Regions from separate parts of the Mesorhizobium sp. WSM4821 genome, predicted to be linked through region 3. Evidence: riboswitches for the same ligand, from Rfam matches in the RefSeq annotation. Region 3 holds a riboswitch; each other region holds the start of a gene.
The links. A riboswitch is a leader RNA that binds a small molecule or an ion and turns the genes downstream of it on or off. The one in region 3 is predicted to bind cobalamin.
Positions count from the first base shown of each region.

Region 1: another riboswitch for cobalamin. It lies ahead of metE (5-methyltetrahydropteroyltriglutamate--homocysteine S-methyltransferase); the one in region 3 lies ahead of AC0NID_RS18815 (DUF1636 family protein).
Region 2: another riboswitch for cobalamin. It lies ahead of AC0NID_RS04010 (aromatic ring-hydroxylating oxygenase subunit alpha); the one in region 3 lies ahead of AC0NID_RS18815 (DUF1636 family protein).

Region 1 is NZ_CM148371.1:27,025-34,333, forward strand. Features, by position in the region: gene AC0NID_RS00120 (ArsR/SmtB family transcription factor) at 540-887, shown strand; gene AC0NID_RS00125 (serine hydroxymethyltransferase) at 918-2,255, shown strand; gene metK (methionine adenosyltransferase) at 2,310-3,488, shown strand; gene AC0NID_RS00135 (adenosine kinase) at 3,596-4,588, shown strand; cobalamin riboswitch at 4,971-5,170, shown strand; partial or broken gene metE (5-methyltetrahydropteroyltriglutamate--homocysteine S-methyltransferase) at 5,286-7,309, shown strand, end outside.
Region 2 is NZ_CM148371.1:887,282-894,590, forward strand. Features, by position in the region: gene AC0NID_RS03985 (carbohydrate ABC transporter permease) at 1-315, shown strand, start outside; gene bglA (beta-galactosidase BglA) at 320-1,984, shown strand; gene AC0NID_RS03995 (ABC transporter ATP-binding protein) at 2,009-3,121, shown strand; gene AC0NID_RS04000 (DUF680 domain-containing protein) at 3,273-3,509, opposite strand; gene AC0NID_RS04005 (DUF680 domain-containing protein) at 3,636-3,860, opposite strand; cobalamin riboswitch at 4,380-4,581, shown strand; gene AC0NID_RS04010 (aromatic ring-hydroxylating oxygenase subunit alpha) at 4,696-5,943, shown strand; gene AC0NID_RS04015 (FAD-binding oxidoreductase) at 5,963-7,078, shown strand; gene AC0NID_RS04020 (FAD-binding oxidoreductase) at 7,091-7,309, opposite strand, start outside.
Region 3 is NZ_CM148371.1:3,880,024-3,887,332, reverse strand. Features, by position in the region: gene AC0NID_RS18825 (NADH-quinone oxidoreductase subunit A) at 1-77, opposite strand, end outside; gene AC0NID_RS18820 (winged helix-turn-helix domain-containing protein) at 411-1,610, shown strand; cobalamin riboswitch at 1,640-1,843, shown strand; gene AC0NID_RS18815 (DUF1636 family protein) at 1,882-2,316, shown strand; gene cobW (cobalamin biosynthesis protein CobW) at 2,313-3,350, shown strand; gene cobN (cobaltochelatase subunit CobN) at 3,369-6,965, shown strand; gene cobG (precorrin-3B synthase) at 6,962-7,309, shown strand, end outside.

The DNA of each region.
Region 1 (7,309 bases), 3.4 Mb from region 3:
CCGGCTGATGGGGGGGCAATATGGCGGCCGGGCGGGGTTTCAGGCTAGGTACAACACCTCGGAGTTTGACATAGTTATCCGAAGATTTGTATCACTAAGCCCGCTCTCGAAATGAACGCGACAGCAACATGCCGTGATATCCTAGGGGCGGCAGCGGCGAGATCCAACACAAGCGGGTCCAGCAGTAAGCGAGTCGCCTCGCCGCCTGCGCAAGAACCTCGGTGAAGATCTCCTGAGGCCTCAACGCCGGAATGCACGCGACGCAACAGATTCTTCAAAGAAAATCGCGGACTTTTTGCACTCTAAACCGCTGAGAATATGTACCTTGAGCCAATCACTTGGGCCGCGGGTCGAGACCGTGGCGCCGTGGCCCGACCAAAGCAGAGCCGGAGGGAGCATTTGCCTTGGTCGAGGAGATGTATCGGAAGCAATCTGCGATGCGGTCGGGCGTATTCACCTCGTCGGGACGGCAAGATTGCCTCTGAAAGCGTGGGAGAACGCCAAATGGAGGAAGTCAATACAAGGAGTGCCGGCCGATGATGACACTGGTCAGGCGCCTAAAGGCCGCGGCTCATCTTGATCGACTTCGAATCCTGGGACTTTGTGCGCATGCGGACCTAACCGTCTGCGAGCTAGCAGAAATTCTGAGCCTGTCTCGCGAGCACGTGGTCGCACACGTTCGCCAGCTCGCCAGAGCCGGCTTTCTTCTCGGCAACGAACAGCGCCCCTGGCCTTCGTACCACCTCGAAGCAGGAGGCTCGGAAGGCGGCTTGGTTCAATTGTTGGTTGATCTCCTGCCCCACGGCGATGGCCATCACAGACAAGACCTACAGCGCCTGGAGGCGATACAGGGCGGGCGGTCCAAGGTGACCGCCTGCTTGTCCTGAAACTTAGTCCCAATGGAGCGCGAAGCTGATATGGATAATTCGACTGGCGGCGCCATCGCGGAGCTTGACACTTGCGAGTGGCCTCACCTGGCGGTCGCAGATTCTCGCGTTCACGAGCTGCTTTTAAGACAGGAGCGCCAGGAGCGGACGACCCTCAAACTTATCGCCTCCGAGAACTTCGCGTCCTCCGCGGTGCTGGAAGCGACCGGGTCTATTTTCACCAACAAGTATGCCGAGGGATATCCCGGCGCGCGCTACTACACCGGAAACGAGATTGTCGATGAGCTTGAGAACCTCGCCATTGAGCGATTGAAGGCGCTATTCGGCTGTGAACACGCCAACGTGCAGCCTTATTCCGGCTCGCCGGCCAATCAGGCTGTCTGTCGAGCGCTGTTGTGTCCGGGAGACAAGATGATGGGATTGACCCTTCCCGGCGGGGGGCATCTGACGCACGGTTGGGCCGTAAACTTCTCCGGCACTGACTATCAGCGAGCTCCGTACGGGCTCCACGAAAAGACACAGCAGATTGACCTTGACCGCTTGCGCGAGATAGCCAAACGGGAACGACCGAAGCTCATTTGGGTCGGCGGAACTGCTTATCCGCGCATCTTTGACTATGAGGCAATGGCCGACATTGCTTCGGAGGTGAACTCCTATCTGGTAGCCGACATCGCCCACATCAGCGGCCTCATTGTCGCAGGAGTGCATCCGAATCCCGTTGGCCATTGCGATGTTGTCACCAGCACCTCTCACAAATCGATCCGCGGCCCCCGCGGTGGTTTCATCTTGTCAAAGAATGAAGACCGCTATCAGGCGCTCTACCATTCCAAGAGCAAACACAATCTGGCCAAACGCATAGACCGTGCCGTGTTCCCTCTCCTCCAGGGCGGACCTCACATGAATACGATTGCCGCGCTAGCTGTCGCTCTGCACGAAGCAGGGAATGCATCCTTCCGTGTGTACGGTCAGCAGATCGTCCACAACGCCAAGGCTCTGGCCCAGGCCCTTCTGGAGCGAGGTTATGAACTCGTCACGGGGGGCACTGACAATCACATGCTGATCCTTGATCTTAGGGACCGGCCGCTGTCGGGGAAAGCCTATGCCGAGCGCTTGTCGCAAGCAGGTATCATTACGAATTTCAACATGGTGCCGGGCGACCGGCGCCATCCCGCGCTCACCAGCGGCATTCGGCTAGGCACGCCAGCAGTGACATCGGTGGGGATGCGCGAGGCGGAGATGGTGCAGATTGCAGCCTTCATCGACCTGGTTTGCCGCCAGCCCGATGATTCGGACGTCCATGCCCGCGTGCGCAGAGACGTTGCCGACTTCTGCGCTGCGTTCGACGTGCCTGGCATCTCCGACAGGTAAGGCGGCCGGATCAACTGTCACATCCAATTCCACCGTTTGAAGCGAGGACATTCCATGACCAGACAATTCGTGTTCTCTTCCGAATCCGTCGGCGCGGGGCATCCCGACAAGATGGCCGACAATATCTCAGATGGCGTGCTTGATGCGATCCTTTGCAGGGATCCTACGGCCCGAGTTGCTTGTGAAGTGTTGGTGAAGTCAGGGATGGTCGTTCTGGCTGGCGAGATTACCAGCCATGCGCAGATCGACTACAGCCAAGTTGCCCGCAATGTCATTTTGGACATTGGATATGACGACGATGCGATCGGCTTTGACGGCCGGCGTTGCGCCGTGATCTTGGCCTTGACCGAGCAGTCGCCTGACATCAGCCAGGGGGTCGACGAGGGACGAGGGCAGGATCTCGAGCAGGGAGCGGGGGATCAGGGCCTCATGTTCGGGTACGCGTGCAACGAGACCGAAACATTGATGCCGTTGCCAATCCAACTCGCTCACGATTTGACAAAAAAACAGGCAGAGGTGCGCCAAACCGGACGCCTTGGCTGGCTTCGCCCAGACGTTAAATCTCAAGTGTCCGTCCGCTATGAGGGTTTGCGCCCGGTAGCGCTTGATACCATAGTCCTGTCGACGCAGCATGACGAGGAGGTCTCACAAGCCACGGTGCGCGAAGGCGTCATTGAGGAGATCATAAGGCCGGTCTTGCCTCACGACGACCTGGATACGAAGGGGATAAGATTCCTGGTGAATCCAACAGGCCGGTTCGTGGTCGGTGGGCCGCGCGGCGATTGCGGGCTTACCGGCCGCAAGATCATCGTCGATTCCTACGGCGGTATGGGACGTCACGGCGGCGGTGCCTTTTCGGGCAAGGACCCGTCGAAGGTCGATCGATCGGCCGCCTATGCGGCGCGGTACGTCGCAAAAAACGTCGTTGCCAGCGGACTTGCGGAGGTCTGCGAGGTTCAGCTTGCTTATGCGATCGGTGTGGCCGCACCGGTGTCAGTCCTCGTCAATACATTCGGAACCGCGAAGATTGATGAAAAGAGGATCGAGCACGCCGTCCTTGAGCTTTTCGATCTCCGGCCGAAAGGCATTATCAAGGCGCTTGATCTCTTACGGCCGATTTACCGCAAGACCGCTACATACGGACACTTCGGCCGCGAAGAGCCGGAGTTCACCTGGGAAAAGACGGACAGAGCTGACGATCTTTTGCGAGAGGCAGGACCGGCAGCTGCGTGATGCACCGGTATTGGATGCGTCGGCATAGGGCGACCCATTCCAAACTGGCCAAAACAGGCCGGCCCCGGCGTGGCAAAAAGCCGGCTCGGGTTTTGGCGGAGATTTTGATGCCGGATTATGACGTGCTTTGCATCGGCAATGCCATTGTCGACATCATCGCCCAGTGCGACGAGGAATTCCTCGAGACCAACGGCATCATCAAGGGCGCGATGAACCTCATCGACACACAGCGCGCCGAGCTGCTCTACAGCCGCATGGGCCCGGCGATCGAGGCCTCCGGCGGCAGCGCCGGCAACACGGCGGCCGGCGTCGCCAGCTTCGGAGGCCGCGCCGCTTTCTTTGGCAAGGTCTCCAACGATGCGCTGGGCGAAATCTACGCCCACGACATCCATGCGCAGGGCGTCGCCTTCGACACCACGCCGCTCGAGGGTGAGCCGCCGACGGCGCGCTCGATGATCTTCGTCACGCCCGACGGCGAGCGCTCGATGAACACCTATCTCGGCGCCTGTGTCGAGCTTGGCCCTGAGGATGTCGAAGCCGACAAGGCGTCTGGCGCCAAGGTCACCTATTTCGAAGGCTACCTGTGGGATCCGCCGCGCGCCAAGGAGGCAATCCGCCAGACGGCGAAGCTGGCGCACGCAGCAGGCCGCGAAGTGTCGATGACCCTGTCGGATTCGTTCTGCGTCGACCGCTACCGCGACGAATTCCTTGAGCTGATGCGTTCGGGCACGGTCGATATCGTCTTTGCCAACAGCCACGAGATCAAGTCGCTCTACCAGACGTCGTCCTTCGACGAGGCGCTGGCGCAGATCCGCAAGGATTGCCGGATCGCCGCCGTGACCCGCTCGGAAAAAGGCTCGGTGATCGTGCGCGGCGACGAGACCGTGGTCATCCAGGCGACCGCCATCAAGGAACTGGTCGACACGACGGGCGCCGGCGATCTCTATGCCGCCGGCTTCCTGCATGGCTACACGCAAGGCCGCGACCTGCAGACTTGCGGCGATCTTGGCTCACTGGCGGCCGGCTTGGTGATCCAGCAGATCGGCCCCAGGCCACGGCAGAATCTGCGCCGCGAGGCTGAGCAGACTGGGTTGCTGTAAGGCGGCTTTTCGGCCACGTATAGCCCACCTTCCGTTGTGCAGGCTGTCCAGACAAGCGCGTGTAAATCGAACGTACCAGCCCGAGAAGGATGCCGGTTTTTTTCCAAAATTACTGATTGTTGAGGCTCAGGAACGTTGTCGCACTTCGACCAGCACTGCCGTCCGATCACGAATGGCCAACACGCGCCATTTTGACGAAGTCGTTTGAGACCGGATCGTACAAAAGGCAGATTGCCCGAGGGCCGAGCCACAGTCTGCAAACACCGGAGAGTCGCGCAGAAGGCTCAGCTCGACGGCGACTTGGAAACACGCCGCAGGCTAACAATTCACATAAACACATATACATTTGTTTATACGAAATTGACAAGAAAGTGGGCTACTGCGATTGTCCGCATGTCGTGGTTCTCCGCAAGGCGTTGCCGTAGCGGAGCTAAGAGGGGAGCCGGTGCAATGCCTACGCTGCCCCCGCAACTGTAAGCGGCGAGCCAAACCCATCAATGTCACTGGGGCGAACTGCCCCGGAAGACGTGGCAGAGGCTGTGACCCGCGAGTCAGGAGACCTGTCACGACGAACAACGTCCGCGGGCGGGGTGTCTGGTGGTCGCGGCAGCTCGGCGTTGATGCCGGCCTGCCAGCGCCTTCCTTGTCCCGGCCCCAACCATCGGGGTATGGAATGAATGTCTCCCAGCAAGTTCCCATAGCAACGCTTGGCGTGCCGCGTATCGGTCGCCGGCGTGAACTGAAATTCGCGCTCGAAAGCTACTGGTCCGGAAAATCGTCTGCTGCCAACCTTCTGGCGACGGCGAAGGCACTGCGTGCCGCCAGATGGAGCGAGCAGCACGCCCGCGGCGTGTCGAAAATCCCGTCGAACGATTTCTCACTGTATGACCATGTGCTCGACACCGCAGCAATGGTCGGCGCCGTCCCAGCTCGTTACGGCTGGACGGGCGGCGAGGTCCCGCTTGACATCTACTTCGCGATGGCGCGCGGGACGCAGGGCGATAGCGCGGGGTGCGGACACGCCAGTCACGGGCATGCAGTTCAGGGGCAGCGCGTGACCGCGATGGAAATGACCAAATGGTTCGACACCAACTACTACCTCGTGCCGGAGCTTGGCGACGATCAGACCTTCGCCCTCTCGGCGACGAAACCAGTCGATCACTTTCTGGAGGCAAAAGAGCTCGGCATCCATACACGCCCGGTCATCCTTGGACCGGTGACCTTCCTCAAGCTGGCGAAGTCTCCCGACCAGGGCTTCAATCCCATAGCGCTGCTACCGCGCCTGCTGCCGGTCTACGAGCAACTCCTGCAGAGGCTGGAGCTCTCGGGGGCCGACTGGGTGCAGACGAGCCGGCGCTTGTGCTCGATCTCAACCCGAACGAACGAGCTGCCTTCGAATTCACCTACGGGCAGCTGTCGAAAGCCGCGCCCAAGGTGAAAATTATGCTGGCTACCTATTTCGGGCCGCTAGGAAACAATCTCGAGACCGCGCTTTCGCTGAGCCTGGCGGGGCTGCATCTCGACCTCGTGCGCGCTCCCGAGCAGTTGGAGACGGTTGGTCGGCTCGCACCGAAGGATCTGGTGCTCTCACTTGGCCTGATCGACGGCCGCAATGTCTGGCGCGCGAACCTGACCGCCATTCTCGACGGCATCAAGCCGGTCATCGCCGGTTGGCCGCTGGACCGTGTCGAAATTGCGCCTTCCTGCTCGATGCTTCACGTGCCGATGGACCTGCGGATGGAGACCGCGCTCGATGTAGACGTCCGTTCGTGGCTGGCATTCGCCGCCCAGAAGACTGAAGAGCTGCTCGTGCTGGCCCAAGCCTTGTCCGAAGGCAGGGAGGCCGTAACAAGCTGAAGGCTTCTGATGAGGCGGCCGCCGCGCGCGCAATGTCGACAAAGGCCCACGATCCGCTCGTCCGCGGGCGCGTCAGCAGCATTGACGGCGCCATGAAGCAACGAAAGAGCGCATTTGCCAAGCGCTCGAGAGTCCAGGCTGACACGCTCGCCCTGCCGCTGTTCCCGACGACGACCATCGGGTCCTTCCCGCAAACGCCCGAGGTGCGCAGGGCGCGCTCCGCTCATGCGAAGGGCCGACTGAGCTATATCGACTACCAGGCCTTTCTGAAGAAGGAGACCGAGGCGGCGGTCCGCTGGCAGGAGGAGATCGGGCTGGACGTGCTGGTACATGGCGAGTTCGAACGCAACGACATGGTGCAGCATTTCGGCGAGCAGCTGTCCGGCCTCGCCTTCACCCAGCATGGCTGGGTGCAAAGTTATGGCTCCCGACTCGTGCGCCCTCCCATCATCTTCGGCGACGTATCGCGGCCCAATCCGATGACGGTCTTCTGGTGGCAATTTGCCCAGTCGCTGACGAAAAAGCCGGTGAAGGGCATGCTCACTGGTCCAGTGACGATTTCTTAACTGGTCTTTTGTGCGCGACGACGTACCCCGCGCCGAGGTCTGCCGCCAGATCGCACTCGCTATCCGCGATGAAGTGGCCGACCTCGAAAGAGCTGGCGCAAGGGTGATCCAGATCGATGAGGCCGCGTTTCGCGAAGGCTTACCCCTGCGGACGTCCGATTGGAAACATTATCTCGGCTGGGCTGTCGAATGCTTCCGGCTCGCCTCGACGGGTGTAGAGGACGCGACCCAAATTCACACCCACATGTGCTATTCGGAGTTCAATGAGATCATCGACTCGATCGCTGAACTGGACGCG
Region 2 (7,309 bases), 3.0 Mb from region 3:
GACGGCGCCAGCGATTTCGAGATTTTCGTCAAGATCGTGCTGCCGCTGTCGTTCCCGGTGCTGGCCTCCTTCGCCATCTTCCAGTTCCTCTGGGTGTGGAACGACCTTTTGGTCGCGATGGTTTTCCTCGGCACCGAAGGGGACCAGATCGTGCTGACCGCCAAGCTCAACGCGTTGCTCGGCTCGCGCGGCGGCGACTGGGAGATCCTAACGACGTCGGCCTTCATCACCATTGTCGTGCCGCTGATCGTGTTCTTCTCGCTGCAGCGCTATTTCGTACGCGGGCTGCTCGCCGGCTCGGTGAAGGGAGGTTGAGATCATGCAATCCGCCGTGAAAGCGACCGTGAAACCCGACCTCGCCGCCGACAGCGACTGGTGGCGAGGCGCCGTGATCTACCAGATCTATCCGCGCAGCTATCAGGACTCGAACGGCGACGGCGTCGGCGATCTCAAGGGCATCATCGGCAGGCTGCCCTATGTCGCGGCGCTCGGCGTCGACGCCATCTGGATCTCGCCGTTCTTCAAGTCGCCGATGAAGGATTTCGGCTACGACGTGTCGGACTTTTGCGACGTCGATCCGATGTTCGGCACACTGGCCGATTTCGACGCCCTGACCGCCGAGGCGCACAGGCTCGGGCTCAAGGTGATGATCGACGAGGTGCTGTCGCATACCGCCGACAGCCATCCGTGGTTCAAGGAAAGCCGCTCGAACCGCATCAATCCCAAGGCGGACTGGTATGTCTGGGCGGACGCCAAGCCCGACGGCACGCCGCCCAACAACTGGCTGTCGATCTTCGGCGGCTCGGCCTGGCAGTGGGACACCAGCCGCCAGCAATATTACCTGCATAATTTCCTGGCCGAGCAGCCCGATCTCAACTTCCACAGCCGCGCGGTCCAGGACGCGCTGCTCGACGTCACCCGCTTCTGGCTGGAACGCGGCGTCGACGGCTTTCGCCTCGACACCATCAACTTCTATTTCCACAGCCAGGGCCTGGAGGACAATCCGGCGCTGCCGCCCGAAGAGCGCAACGACCAGACCGCGCCCTCCGTCAATCCTTACAACTACCAGGACCACCTCTACGACAAGAGCCGCCCTGAAAACCTCGGCTTCCTCGAACGCTTCCGCGCCCTGCTCGACGAATATCCGGCGACGGCCGCGGTCGGCGAAGTCGGCGATTCACAGCGTGGACTGGAGGTGGTGGCGGCCTATACCGCCGGCAGCAAGCGCGTGCATATGTGCTACTCGTTCGACTTCCTGGCGCCCGAAAAGATCAGCGCGGCGAAGGTGCGTTCGGTGCTGGAGGCGTTCGGCAAGGTCGCCAGCGACGGCTGGTCGTGCTGGGCCTTCTCCAACCATGACGTGATGCGCCCTGCCTCGCGCTGGGCGGCCGGCGAGGCCGACCCGACCGCTTATCTCAAGGTGATCTCGGCGCTGCTGATGTCGCTGCGCGGCTCGGTCTGCATCTATCAGGGCGAGGAACTCGGGCTCGGCGAGGCCTCGCTGCAGTTCGAGGATCTGCAGGATCCCTACGGCATCCGCTTCTGGCCGGAATTCAAGGGCCGCGACGGTTGCCGCACGCCGATGGTCTGGGATGGCGCCGCGATGAATGGCGGCTTCTCCAAGGCAAAGCCATGGCTACCCGTGCCCGCCAAGCATCTGTCGCAAGCGGTCGATGTGCAGCAGGGCGACGATAGTTCGCTGCTCGAACACTACCGGCGCTTTCTCGCCTTCCGGCGTTTGCATCCGGCGCTGGCCAAGGGCGATATCGACTTCATCGAAAGCGAGGGCGATACGGTTGCCTTCACGCGCCGCGAGGGCAACGAGCAGATCGTCTGCGTCTTCAACCTCGGCAGCCGACCGGCCGAAATCGATCTCGGCGGACGCTCGCTGCAGCCCTTGCCGGGGCACGGGTTTTCGGGACAGACTGGCACCGGCTCTATCCGTCTCGGCGGCTACGGCGCCTGGTTCGGGCGTATCGACTGAATTTGCTATTCACTGGAGGGAATCATGGCCGATGTCACGCTAAGGCAAGTGAAGAAATCATACGGCAATCTCAATATTCTCCATGGGATCGACCTCGATATAAAGTCGGGCGAGTTCATCGTCTTCGTCGGCCCTTCGGGCTGCGGCAAGTCGACCTTGCTGCGCTCCATCGCCGGGCTTGAGGAAATCACCTCCGGGGAGCTCAGAATAGCCGGCGAGGTGGTGAACGACGTGCCGCCGTCGAAACGCGGCATAGCCATGGTGTTCCAGTCCTATGCGCTCTATCCGCATATGACCGTCTACGACAACATGGCGTTCTCGATGAAGATCGGCAAGGAGAGCAAGGCCGAGATCGACAAGCGGGTGCGCCAGGCGGCGGAAATACTGCAGCTGACCAAATATCTCGACCGCCTGCCCAAGGCGATGTCGGGCGGCCAGCGCCAGCGCGTCGCCATCGGCCGCGCCATCGTGCGCAACCCGAAGGTCTTCCTGTTCGACGAGCCGCTGTCGAACCTCGACGCGGCACTGCGCGTCGCCACCCGCATCGAGATCGCCAAGCTCAAGGAATCGATGCCTGCCACGACGATGATCTACGTCACCCACGACCAGGTCGAGGCGATGACGCTGGCCGACCGCATCGTCGTGCTCAAGGAGGGCCATATCGAGCAGGTCGGCACGCCGATGGAGCTCTACAAGAAACCCGGCAATCTGTTCGTCGCCCAGTTCATCGGCTCGCCTGCCATGAACATCCTGCCGGCAACGATCGACAAACCGGGCAACCCGACCGTCGTCAGCCATGTCGGCGGCCGCAAGGCGACGGTGCCGATCGCCACGCCGGCCTCGGCGAAGGGTGCTGTGGTGAGTTTCGGCGTGCGGCCGGAGGATCTGATGATCGCCACCGGCGCGGACTATCTGTTCGAGGGAACGGTGGACTATGTGGAGCAGCTCGGCGAGGTCCAGCTCGTCTATGTCGACATCGGCCGCGCCGACCTGCCGCTGGTGACCAAGCTGCCCGGCAATGTCGAAGTCAAGCGGGGTGCTGCGCTGCGGCTGACTGCCGATGCCGGCGACCTTCACATCTTCGATGCGGATGGACATTCCTTCACACTCCACAAGGCGGAAGCAAAGGCAGCTTGAGAGAGCGGCAGCCGAACTGCTGGACATGGGCAGTTTGGCGAGGGCAAAAAAAGAGCGGCGGGCCAAGCCCGCCGCTCTTTTGCATTCAGGTCGCCGTTGAAGCGTACACATCGTGCTTCCCGAAAATCGGAACCGATTTCGAGCCGAAGCGCTAGCGGCCGAACAGGTTCCGGTCGCTGCCGTGCGGGGCGGACTTCTGCACGTCGCCCGACGAGTTGAGCAGCTTATAGACCGGCGAGCCGGTGTTGCGCACCGAAGACGTCTGCGTGTTGTCGACGTTGACGGTCGCCTGCTCGTTGATGTCGGTTCCGCCGACGTTGTCGTTGCGGGCATAGGCGCTGCCGGCGGCAATCAAAAGCGCGGCGGCGGCAAGGGCGATCTTCTTCATTCCAATACTCCTGGATTTTCGTATCCCACAAGCGCGGCGGTCTTGATGAAGACAATGCCGCCGCTGCTTGTTTGACCATGATCTTTTCCGAACCGCAGGTTCGGGATCATGGTCTGGAACCGAGTGTTAATTGTTGCCGAAGAGGTTACGGTCGCTGCCGTGGACGGGCTTCTCGTCAGCCGGAACCGGATTCTGGGCCGGAGCCGAATTCAGAATCGAAGCCGTGTAGGAGCTGTCGGCCGCGACGGCGGGCTGGTTGGCGCCGTCAGACCCATAATGGTCACTGCCTTCAGCAAAGGCGCTGCCGGTAATGGCCAGAACGGCGACGGCCGCAAGAGCGATCTTTTTCATTTTAGTACTCCAGTATCTTATTTTTCCGTCCGTCCAGCGGCATGTCTTGGGAGGAATCCGCGTCGTTCGGACAGCCCCGATGTGGGGAGGCCATCCTGCGGATTCCAATCACGAAGTTGTTCCGCGTGGACCAAGAATCTGCATCTTGAAATTGTGCCAAGCCTTCCTACAACCTAAATTTTCCGCTTGTTTATCAGTTGGTTATCTCAAACGTACCGCCCGGCCATTTGACGAATTGGCGAGTCTGCGTTCACACCGTCCTGTACGCAGTGTCAACAGAAACGAACCGTTCGGTTCGATTTTAGAGACCCCTTAAAAAGCATTTCGAAGCCTGCTAACGAATCGTTTACCAGTTCGGCCCCCGCCGATGGGCCAAATCCGGCCATGCTTTCGGGCCGGCAACGCTCGGCGAAGGGCGATTTCACCCCTTGCTCACTCCGGTCCAACAGGTTTCGCGGCCGTGTCGCGCCGCATGGATACGATGTCGCTTTCATGCCGACAGACGGCCGACGGTCATGATTAGATCACGCCAACTCAGGTGCCGCATGGTGACGACCAAGCGGAGAATTGGGAAGCCGGTCAGAACCCGGCGCTGCCCCCGCAACGGTGGTGGAGTTCAAGTCGCAACGGGAGACCACTGGGTCACAAGCCTGGGAAGGTGTCGCGACCGTCCGCAAGGATACTCCAGAGCCCGGAAACCAGCCCGAGATTCTAGACTCGACTGATCGCGGTGGGCGGTCAAGAGGCGGATAGTGCATGCCCGGCCATATCGCCGACGTGCAGCCGATCCTTCCTCCATCACCACCAGTTCAGTCCTTGGACATGAGGACAGGACATGGATGCGCGCAACGACATGCTGAGGCTCTTGCACGGCCGCAGGCAAGGCTATTCGCTGGAACAGCCCTTCTACACCGATTCCGATTTCTTCAAGCTCGACATGGAGCTGATCTGGTATCGCGACTGGCTGTTCATCGGCCACGATTGCGAGTTGCCGAAGCCGGGCAGCTACATGACCGTCCAGATCGGCGACTATCCGGTCGTGCTGGTCCGCGACCAGCAAGGCAAGATCAACGCCTTCCACAATTCCTGCCGCCATCGCGGCAGCCGCGTCTGCAACGCCGACAAGGGCACGGCGGCAAAGCTCGTCTGCCCCTATCACCAGTGGACCTACGAGCTGGACGGCCGGCTCTTGTTCGCAAGGCAGATGGCGGATGGCTTCGACAAGAGCCAGTTCAGCCTGAAGCCGGTCGCCTGCGAAAGCGTCGGCGGCTACATCTTCATCTGCCTGGCCAAGGAGCCCGCGGATTTCGCGCCGATGCGCGCGATGGTCGAGCCTTACCTCCTGCCGCACCGGCTGCGCGAGGCAAAGGTCGCCTTCGAATCGACCATTGTCGAGAAGGGCAACTGGAAGCTCGTCTGGGAGAACAACCGCGAGTGCTACCATTGCGCCGGCAACCATCCGGAACTGTGCAAGACATTCCCGGAAGCACCGACCGTGACCGGCGTGCAGGGCGCCGACAGCGATCCGGAAATGCTCGCTCACTGGGCCAAATGCGAGGCGGCGGGCTTGCCGAGCAAGTTCCGAATCGATCCGGCCGGGCAGTATCGCGCCACCCGCGCGCCGCTGCTGCGTGACGCCGTCAGCTATACGATGACGGGACGGCGCGCGGTGAAGAAGAACCTTTCCGACAGCGTTTCCACCGACCGCATCGGCTCGCTACTGCTCTACCATTACCCGACGACCTGGAACCATATCCTCGGCGATCATGCCGTCACCTTCCGCGTGCTGCCGATCAGTGCCACGGAAACGGCCGTCACCACCAAATGGCTTGTCCACAAGGATGCGGTCGAAGGCGTCGACTACGATCTCGCCGAACTCACCCATGTCTGGACCGAGACCAACGACCAGGACCGCCGCATCGTCGAGGAAAACGCCTTCGGCATCCTGTCGCCGGCCTATGAGCCCGGCCCCTATTCGGAGTTGCATGAGGGCGGCGTCATCCAGTTCGTCGAATGGTACGCGTCCTTCATCGGGCCGCGGCTTGCCGAGGACGGCCGGCCGGCGTTGCGCAGCGTCGCCTGAGATCTGAGGAATGAATGCGATGACGGACCTCGGGCTCTACCGCCATCTCGACGAGATGGCGCCCTGGAACGACAGGCTCCAGGTGCTGGAAGTGATCGGCGTCAGCGACGAGGCGCCTGACGTGAAGACCTTCACCTTCCGCTCCGACAACCAGACCTGGTTCCGCTACAAACCAGGACAGTTCGTGACGCTGGAATTGCCGACCATTGAGGGCCAGCTGATGCGGACCTATACGCTGTCGTCCTCGCCGTCGCGGCCGTTCTCGATCGCGGTGACGGTGAAGGCGCAGGACGGCAGCATCGGTACGCGCTGGATGTTCGACAATCTGAAGCCCGGCGTTCACGTGAAGGCCTATGGGCCGGCGGGCGACTTTTCGCTGCACAGTCATCCCGCGGCCAAATATCTGTTCATTTCGGCCGGCTCCGGCGTGACGCCGATGATGTCGATGCTGCGCTGGCTGAACGACTGCGCGCCATGGACCGATGTCGGCTTCGTCAACTGCGCGCGAAAGCCCGAGGAGATCATCTTCCGCAAGGAGCTCGAACTGCTGGGCAGCCGCATGCCGGGCCTGTCGCTCGGCTTCATGATCGAGGAGCGCTCCAGCCGCGAGGGCTGGTTCGGCCATATGGGCCGGATCGACGCGATCCGGCTGCCGCTCTTGGCACCGGATTTTCGCGAGCGCGAAATCTTCTGCTGCGGCCCCGATCCATTCATGCGCGCGGTGCGGCAGATGCTGGAGGCCGCCGGCTTCGACATGGCCAACTACCATCAGGAAAGCTTTGCCGCACCGGCGGTGGAGGAAATACCGGCCCCGTTTGCCTTGCCGGCAAGGGGTGGGCCGGCAGAAGGCGGGGTCGAGGTCCCTACTGAGGCCGCAACGCCAATTCGATTCTCGCTTTCGGATGTCGACGCCGACTGCGTTGCCGGCCAGACCGTGCTGCAGACGGCGCGCGCTTCGGGCGTGCGTATCCCGGCGGCCTGCGAGTTCGGCCTGTGCGGAACCTGCAAGGTGAAAAAGCTCTCGGGCCAGGTCGAGATGAGCCACAATGGCGGCATCCTCGATCACGAGATCGACGACGGCTTCATCCTTGCCTGCTGTTCGAAACCGCTGACGGCGATCGAAATCGAGGCCTGACCGGCGGGCCGCCTAAACCCCGTAGCGCTCGGTGCGGATAAAACCTGCCGGAACGCCGGCATCGATCAGCGCCTGGGCAGCGGCCGACACGAAGGCGTTCGAGCCGCAGACAAAGGCGTGCCTTGGCGGCGCGGGCAACCGCGCCATCGATTGCACCATCATCGCGGCATCGACCCGCCGCGAATAGTCGGCCGGGCGCCGGGCGGCCTCGCGCGTCAGCGTCAGCAGCAG
Region 3 (7,309 bases):
AGCAGCGCCAGGCCGACGACCAGCGCCACGCCGATGAACAGGACGATGGGCAGGTACGAACTCAACAATGCGTTCATGCTGCGGCTTTCCGTTGGCGGCCAATCCACTCTGATTACAGCACCGGTCCCACTTGCGGAAGCGTGACAGTTTAACCACTGAACCGTTTTAGGGCTCTATGCTGCAACGCGGCGAGGGTTAGCGCAGGGCTTTCGGCGAAGCAAGTCAAACCTTGTTCAAAACACGGGTGCCGGACGGCATATCCGGATAAACTGGTCCGATCCGCTCCTGTTTGATTTCCTTCACTTTTTACTCCACTTTTCTCTCCTGACATAGATACCGCCAAAACCCTGCTAGCATGGCCCGGAATCATCACCCAACCTTTGATCGAACGCCAACAGAGTGCCGTCTGCATGAAGGAAAAGATCTCGCTCGCCGTGGCCCGGCGCATCGCGCTTGCCGCACAGGGGTTTGCCGATCCTCGCCCGAACGGCACGCCCGATCGCCGCCATCTGGCCCGTGTGCTCGCCCGGACCGGCCTGCTGCAGATCGATTCCGTCAGCGCGGTGGTGCGCGCCCACTATATGCCGCTCTATTCGCGGCTTGGCCCCTACCCGCTTGCGCTGCTCGACAACGCCGCCGTGACCCGCAAGCGCAGGGTCTTCGAGTATTGGGCGCACGAAGCCTCCTTTCTGCCGGTCGAGACCTATCCACTGATGCGCTGGCGCATGGAGCGGGCCGAACGCGGCGAGGAAATGTATAACGGGCTGGCCAAGTGGGGGCGCGAACGCGCCGCCTACATTGAAGACATCTATCGCGAGGTCGTCGAACGAGGCCCGATCGCCGCATCGGCTCTCGAAGGCCAGAAGGGCTCGGGCGGCTGGTGGGGCTGGAGCGACGCCAAGCATGCATTCGAATGGCTGTTCTGGGCCGGCCGCATCACCACGGCGTCGCGTCGAGGCTTCGAGCGGCTCTATGATCTGCCGGAGCGCGTGCTGCCGCCGGCGATACTTGCCCTGCCGGTGCCTTCTCATGAGGATGCGCACCGCGAGTTGCTGCGTATTTCCGCCCGCGCCCATGGTGTCGCGACAGCCGGCGACCTGCGCGACTATTTCCGCCTCTCTCCCGCCGACATCAAGGACCGCATCGAGGAACTGGTTGAATCGGGCGACCTTTTGCCGGTTCGCGTCGAAGGCTGGGACAAGCCTGCCTATCTTCACAAGGACGCCCGTTTTCCACGCAAGATCGAGGCGCGCGCGCTGCTCGCGCCGTTCGATCCGGTCGTCTTCGAGCGGTCGCGCACGGAAAGACTGTTCGACTTCCGCTATCGCATCGAGATCTACACGCCGGCCGAAAAGCGCCAATACGGCTATTACGTGCTGCCGTTCCTGCTCGGCGAAAGGATCGTCGCGCGCATCGATCTCAAGGCCGACCGCCCCGCCGGCGTGCTGCGCGTCCATGCCGCCTATGCCGAGCCCGGCGCCCCGCCGCAAACCGCCGCCGAACTCTTCGAGGAGTTGAAGTTGATGCAGGGTTGGCTCGGACTCGAAAGCATCGAGGTGACGCCTGCGGGTGAACTAGGCCAACCGCTTGCCGACGTTGCCGCGTCGTAGAGGTGCGTTGACACCGCTGCCCACAAGAGCCTAAATCCGGTCCAGACGGTCCCCTGCCCGCAACGGCAAGGGCCAAGAGGGAATGCGGTGCGAAATTCCGATTTCAAATCCGCGGCTGTCCCCGCAACTGTAAGCGACGAGCCAAGGCCGAAAACCACTGGGACGGTCCCGGGAAGGCGGCACCAAGGCAATGACCCGCGAGCCAGGAGACCTGCCGTCTAGGACATAAGAATCCGATCGCCTGGCGGGTTTTCCGGGCAAGGAGCCTGATTTGGAACGCGACAGCAGTTTTTCGGCTGAGACAGCGGACATATTGTCCGGCGACAGCGACGCCTTGGCCGGCGTCACCGTGATCGTCTGCTCTTCCTGTCGCGATGAATCCGGCTCCGATGGCCTTCCTCGCGCCGGCGAACTGCTTGCCGAAGACACACGCCGCGCTGTAGCAGGCGAAAATATCCCTATCCGCAGCGTCGAATGCCTCGGCAACTGCAAACGCCGACTGAGCGCCGCGATTTTGCGCGACGGCTGCTGGAGCTATGTCTTCGGCGACCTGACCGTGACCAGCGGCGCCGATCTCGTCGCTGGTGCAAAGCTCTTCGCCACCTCGACGGACGGACTCATTCCGTGGCGCGGCCGGCCCGATTGCCTGAAGCGCGGCCTCGTTGCCCGCATCCCTCCCCTCGACCTTTTGAAGGACATGACATGACCGCTTCCGTCTCCCGCGTGCCTTGTACCGTCGTCACCGGCTTCCTCGGCGCCGGCAAGACGACGCTGATCCGCCATCTGCTCGAAAACGCCGGGGGTAAGCGTCTGGCCATCATCGTCAACGAATTCGGCGACGTCGGCATCGACGGCGAGATCCTGAAAGGCTGCGGCATCGACACTTGCCCGGAGGAAAACATCGTCGAACTGGCCAATGGCTGCATCTGCTGCACCGTCGCCGACGATTTCGTCCCGGCGCTCGACCAGATCCTGTCGCGGACGCCGAAGGTCGACCACATCCTGATCGAAACCTCGGGCCTCGCTCTGCCCAAGCCACTCGTCCAGGCCTTCCAGTGGCCGACGGTGAAAAGCCGCGTGACGGTCGACGGCATCATCGCGGTGGTCGACGGACCGGCGCTGGCCGAAGGCCGCGTCGCCAACGACATGGATGCCCTGCAGGCACAGCGCGCGCAGGACGAGACGCTCGACCACGACGACCCTGTCGAGGAGGTGTTCGAGGACCAGCTCGCCTGTGCCGACCTGATCATATTGTCAAAGAGCGATTTGATGGATGCCGCCGGCTCGGCCCGCGCCAACGCCATCATCGGCGAGCACGCCGCGCGTGCGGTAAAGATCGTGCCGACCTCGCAGGGCAAGGTCGATCCGTCCGTGCTGCTCGGCCTCGGCCTTGCGGTCGAGGACGACATCGAGAACCGCAAGACCCACCACGACGACGAACTCGACCACGAGCATGACGACTTCGACTCCTTCGTTATCGACATTCCGTCGATCGCCAATCCCGATGAGCTGGCTTTGCGCGTCGCCACGGCGGCGGAGGAAGAAAACGTGCTGCGCGTGAAAGGCTTCGTCGAGGTCGGCGGCAAGCCGATGCGGCTCCTGCTGCAGGCCGTCGGCCCGCGCGTCAATCACTATTACGATCGCGCCTGGACGGCGGAAGACGACCGCCGCTCGCGCCTCGTCGTTATCGGGCTGAAAGGGCTGAACCGCCCGGCGATCGAACGTATCCTCGCCGGCTGATCTCAGGCACGAGCCGCGATGCACATCCTCACCACAACGTCCGCCTCGCTCGACGATCTCGCCGAGCCTGTCGATCTCAGGCAGACGCCTGCGGATGTCGTGGCGCTGTCTTTCACCGACAGCGATCTGGCCGGGCTGGCGGCAGCGTGGAAAGCGGACGCGGAACGACTGCCGTCGATGCGGCTCGCCGCACTTCGCGATTTGCGCCATCCGATGTCTGTCGACCTCTGGATCGACAGTGTCGCCCGGCACGCCAAGGTCGTCCTGGTTCGCATCCTCGGCGGTTACGACTGGTGGCGCTATGGCTGCGACCAGCTCGCCTCGACCGCCCGGGCGCGCGGCATAAAACTGGCGCTTTTGCCTGGCGAATGCCGCGACGAGGATCTGCGGCTGATCGAAGGTTCGACGCTGCCCCGCGAGGAGCTGGACAGCCTGCTCGACTATTTCCGTGAGGGCGGCCCGGAGAATATGAAGGCGCTGGTGCGGAGGCTGGCACGGCTGGCTGGTTCGGATGCGGCGGTTGACGAGCCGGTCAGCGTGCCGAAAGCGGGCTACTACGAGCCGGGCCGCGGTGTCGTGGAAAGGCCGGATTTATCAAATGTCGGCAATCTTTCACACCTCCCCCTGTCCTGCCGGACATCTCCCCCGCAAGGGGGGAGATCGGCCGTCACCAAAGCCGGTTTGTTTTCTGCTTCGCAACGGACAGATGGATCCGCCCCGATTGGCGAAATCGTCGATGACGCAGCAATCTCCCCCCTTGCGGGGGACATGTCCGGCAGGACAGAGGGGGATGGGACGGATCTCGACGCCAACAATCTCCGCGCCCCCAACATCCCCATCCTGTTCTACCGCTCGATGCTGCTCGCCGCCGATGTCGCGCCGGTCGACGCGCTGGTCGAGGCGCTCGGGAAACGCGGCATGGCCCCCGTCCCCATCTTCGTCTCCAGCCTCAAGGACCCGGCATCGCTCGCTTTTGTCGAAACCGCGCTGTCTACGCTGAAGCCTGCCGCCATCATCACCGCGACCGCTTTCGCCTCCGGAGCCGAACCCGGCTTAGAAACCCTGTTCGACCGCGCCGGCGTGCCTGTCTTTCAGGTCATCGTCGCGACCACCCGCCGCGACATCTGGCAAAACAATGAGCGTGGTCTGGCGCCAGCCGACCTCGCCATGCATGTCGTGCTGCCGGAGCTTGACGGCCGCATCCTCGCCGGCGCCATTTCCTTCAAGGGCGAAAGCGGGATCAACCCGGCATTGGCCTTCCGCGCCTTCGCCAACCGGCCGGAGCCGGATCGCGTCGCGCAGGTGGCGAACCGTGTCGAGGCTTTCATCCGCCTGCAGCGGACGCCGCGCGCGGAGCGCAAGCTCGCCATCCTGATCCCCGACTATCCCAGCGCCCCCGGCCGCACCGGCTACGCCGTCGGTCTCGACGTGCCGTCCAGCGTGCTGGCCATGCTGCATGACCTGAGGGAACAGGGCTATGGCGTCGAGGGGATTCCGCAAACGCCGCGTGATTTGCTGGAGATGCTGAAGCAAGGCGAAAGCGGACTAGGATTAGAGGAATATCTCGACTTCTCAACGGAGTTACCGACGGCGGCAATCGCTGCGGTAGAGGCGGCTTGGGGGAAGGCGGAAGAGGAGACAGGTTTGCGCGAGGCACCCCTCTCTGCCACGGCAAAATTCCCCTTCCGCGCCGCCACCTTCGGCAACATCACCGTGGCGCTGGCGCCCGATCGCGGGCGTTCGATCGACCGCCGCGCCGACTACCACGACCCGACATTGCCGCCGCGACATGCGCTGATCGCCTTTGGTCTCTGGCTGCGCAAGTCGCTCGGCATCCATGCCCTCGTCCATGTCGGCGCCCATGGGACGCTGGAATGGCTGCCCGGCAAGACGGTCGCGCTCAGCGAGACCTGCTTTCCCGAGATCGTCACCGGTCCACTGCCCGTCATCTATCCCTTCATCGTCTCCAATCCGGGAGAGGCAGCACAGGCCAAGCGGCGCATTGCCGCCGTCACGCTCGGCCATCTGCCGCCGCCGCTGACCGGCGCCGGACTGGACGAGAGCCAGCACCAGCTCGAACGGCTGGTCGACGAATATGCCCAGGCCGACGGGCTCGACCGCCGCCGCCGCGACCGCTTGGCGAAGCTGATCGTCGAAGCCGCGCAAAAGACTGGCCTCGCTTCCGAAGCCGGCGTTGCCGGCACCGACGCGCCTGACGAGGCGCTGCGCCGCATCGACGCCTGGCTCTGCGATCTCAAGGATTTCGCCATCAAGGACGGTCTTCATATCTATGGCCGCTCGCCCAGGGGGGAAGGCGCGGGCGAGACCGATCCGCTGCGCGGACAAAGCGCGGCGGCCGAGAAAGCAGCGCTCCTCGCGGCCCTCGACGGCCGCCATGTCGCCGCCGGCCCCGCCGGCGCGCCGGCGCGTGGCCGGCCGGATGTGCTGCCGACCGGCCGCAACCTGTTCACATCAGACCCACGCACCATGCCGACGCCGACGTCCTTCGATCTCGGCAGGGCGGCCGCCGACGAGGTGTTGCGCAGCTACACGCAAACGCATGGCGACTGGCCGCGCTCGCTGGTCATCGACCTCTGGGGCTCGGCCTCGTTACGCACCGGCGGCGAGGAAATCGCGCAGGGTATGGCGCTGATGGGTTGCCGGCCGCAATGGGACGCTTCGACCGGCCGCGTCACCGGCATCGAGGTGCTGCCGCCGGCCACGCTCGGCCGCCCGCGCGTCGATGTCACCTGGCGCATATCAGGACTGTTCCGCGACATGTTCCCGACCCAGATCGCGCTGATCGATGCGGCCGCCAACGCCGTCGCCGGCCGCGACGAGGACGCGTCGGAAAACCCGCTCGCCGCAAGGACCCGAGCGGACGGCAAGATAAGCCCGCGTATTTTCGGCACCTCGCCCGGCACGTACGGCGCCGGCGTCGAGGATTTGTTGTCGAGTGGCGACTGGGCCGCGCGCGAGGAAGTCGGCCGCGCCTACCTCGACGCCACCTCGCATGCCTATGGCGGCGCAGAGGGCGAAGGGATTTCGGCGCCCGGCGCGTTCGAGGGCCGCGTTGCCGAGGCAGACCTTCTCGTCCATACGGGAGACGACCCCGGCCGCGACATTCTGGAAGGCTCCGCCGATGTCGCCTTCATCGGCGGTTTCTCGGCAGCGCTTGCGGCACTCGGCAAGAACGCCGACGTCATCGTCCTCGACACCACGGACCCGCAGAAGCCGAAGCCGCGCTCGGTCGGAGAAGCGGTTTCCCGGGTAGTTCGCGCCCGCGCGGTCAATCCGCGCTTCATATCAGGCCAGATGCGGCACGGGCCGCGCGGCGCTTCGGAATTCGCCGAGACGGTCGACCGGCTGGTCGGCTTCGCCGAAACCACCCATGCCATACCGGGTGCGCTGATCGAGGCGGTGCATGACGCCTATCTCGGCGATCCCCTGGTACGCGCCTTCATCCTGCGCGAGAATCCTTCCGCCGCGAAAATCATCGCCGAACGCTTCCTGTCGGCACGGCGGCGCGGCCTCTGGCATCCACTGCGCAATTCCATCGACGACGATCTCGCCGCATTGATTGCCGAAGCACAAGCGCTTGAGGTAGCGGCATGAACGCCTTCTCCCGACGCGGCGCCTGCCCCGCTCTGGCAGCACCGATGCAGACCGGCGACGGCCTTCTGGCGCGGCTCAATCCCATCACTGGAGGATTGTCGCCGAAATCCTTGATCGGACTCGGCGAATCCGCGCTGCGGCACGGCAATGGCATCATGGAAGTGACCGCCCGCGGCAGCCTGCAGATACGTGGCCTGACGCCGGCCAGCGCGCGGCTGCTGGCGGAGGAAGTCGATGCGCTGGAGATCGCGGTGCGCACTGGCGTGCCGATCGAGACCGGGCCGCTGGCAGGGCTGGATCCCCAGGAGATCGCTGATCCGCGCATGCTGGCTGAGCGCATTCGC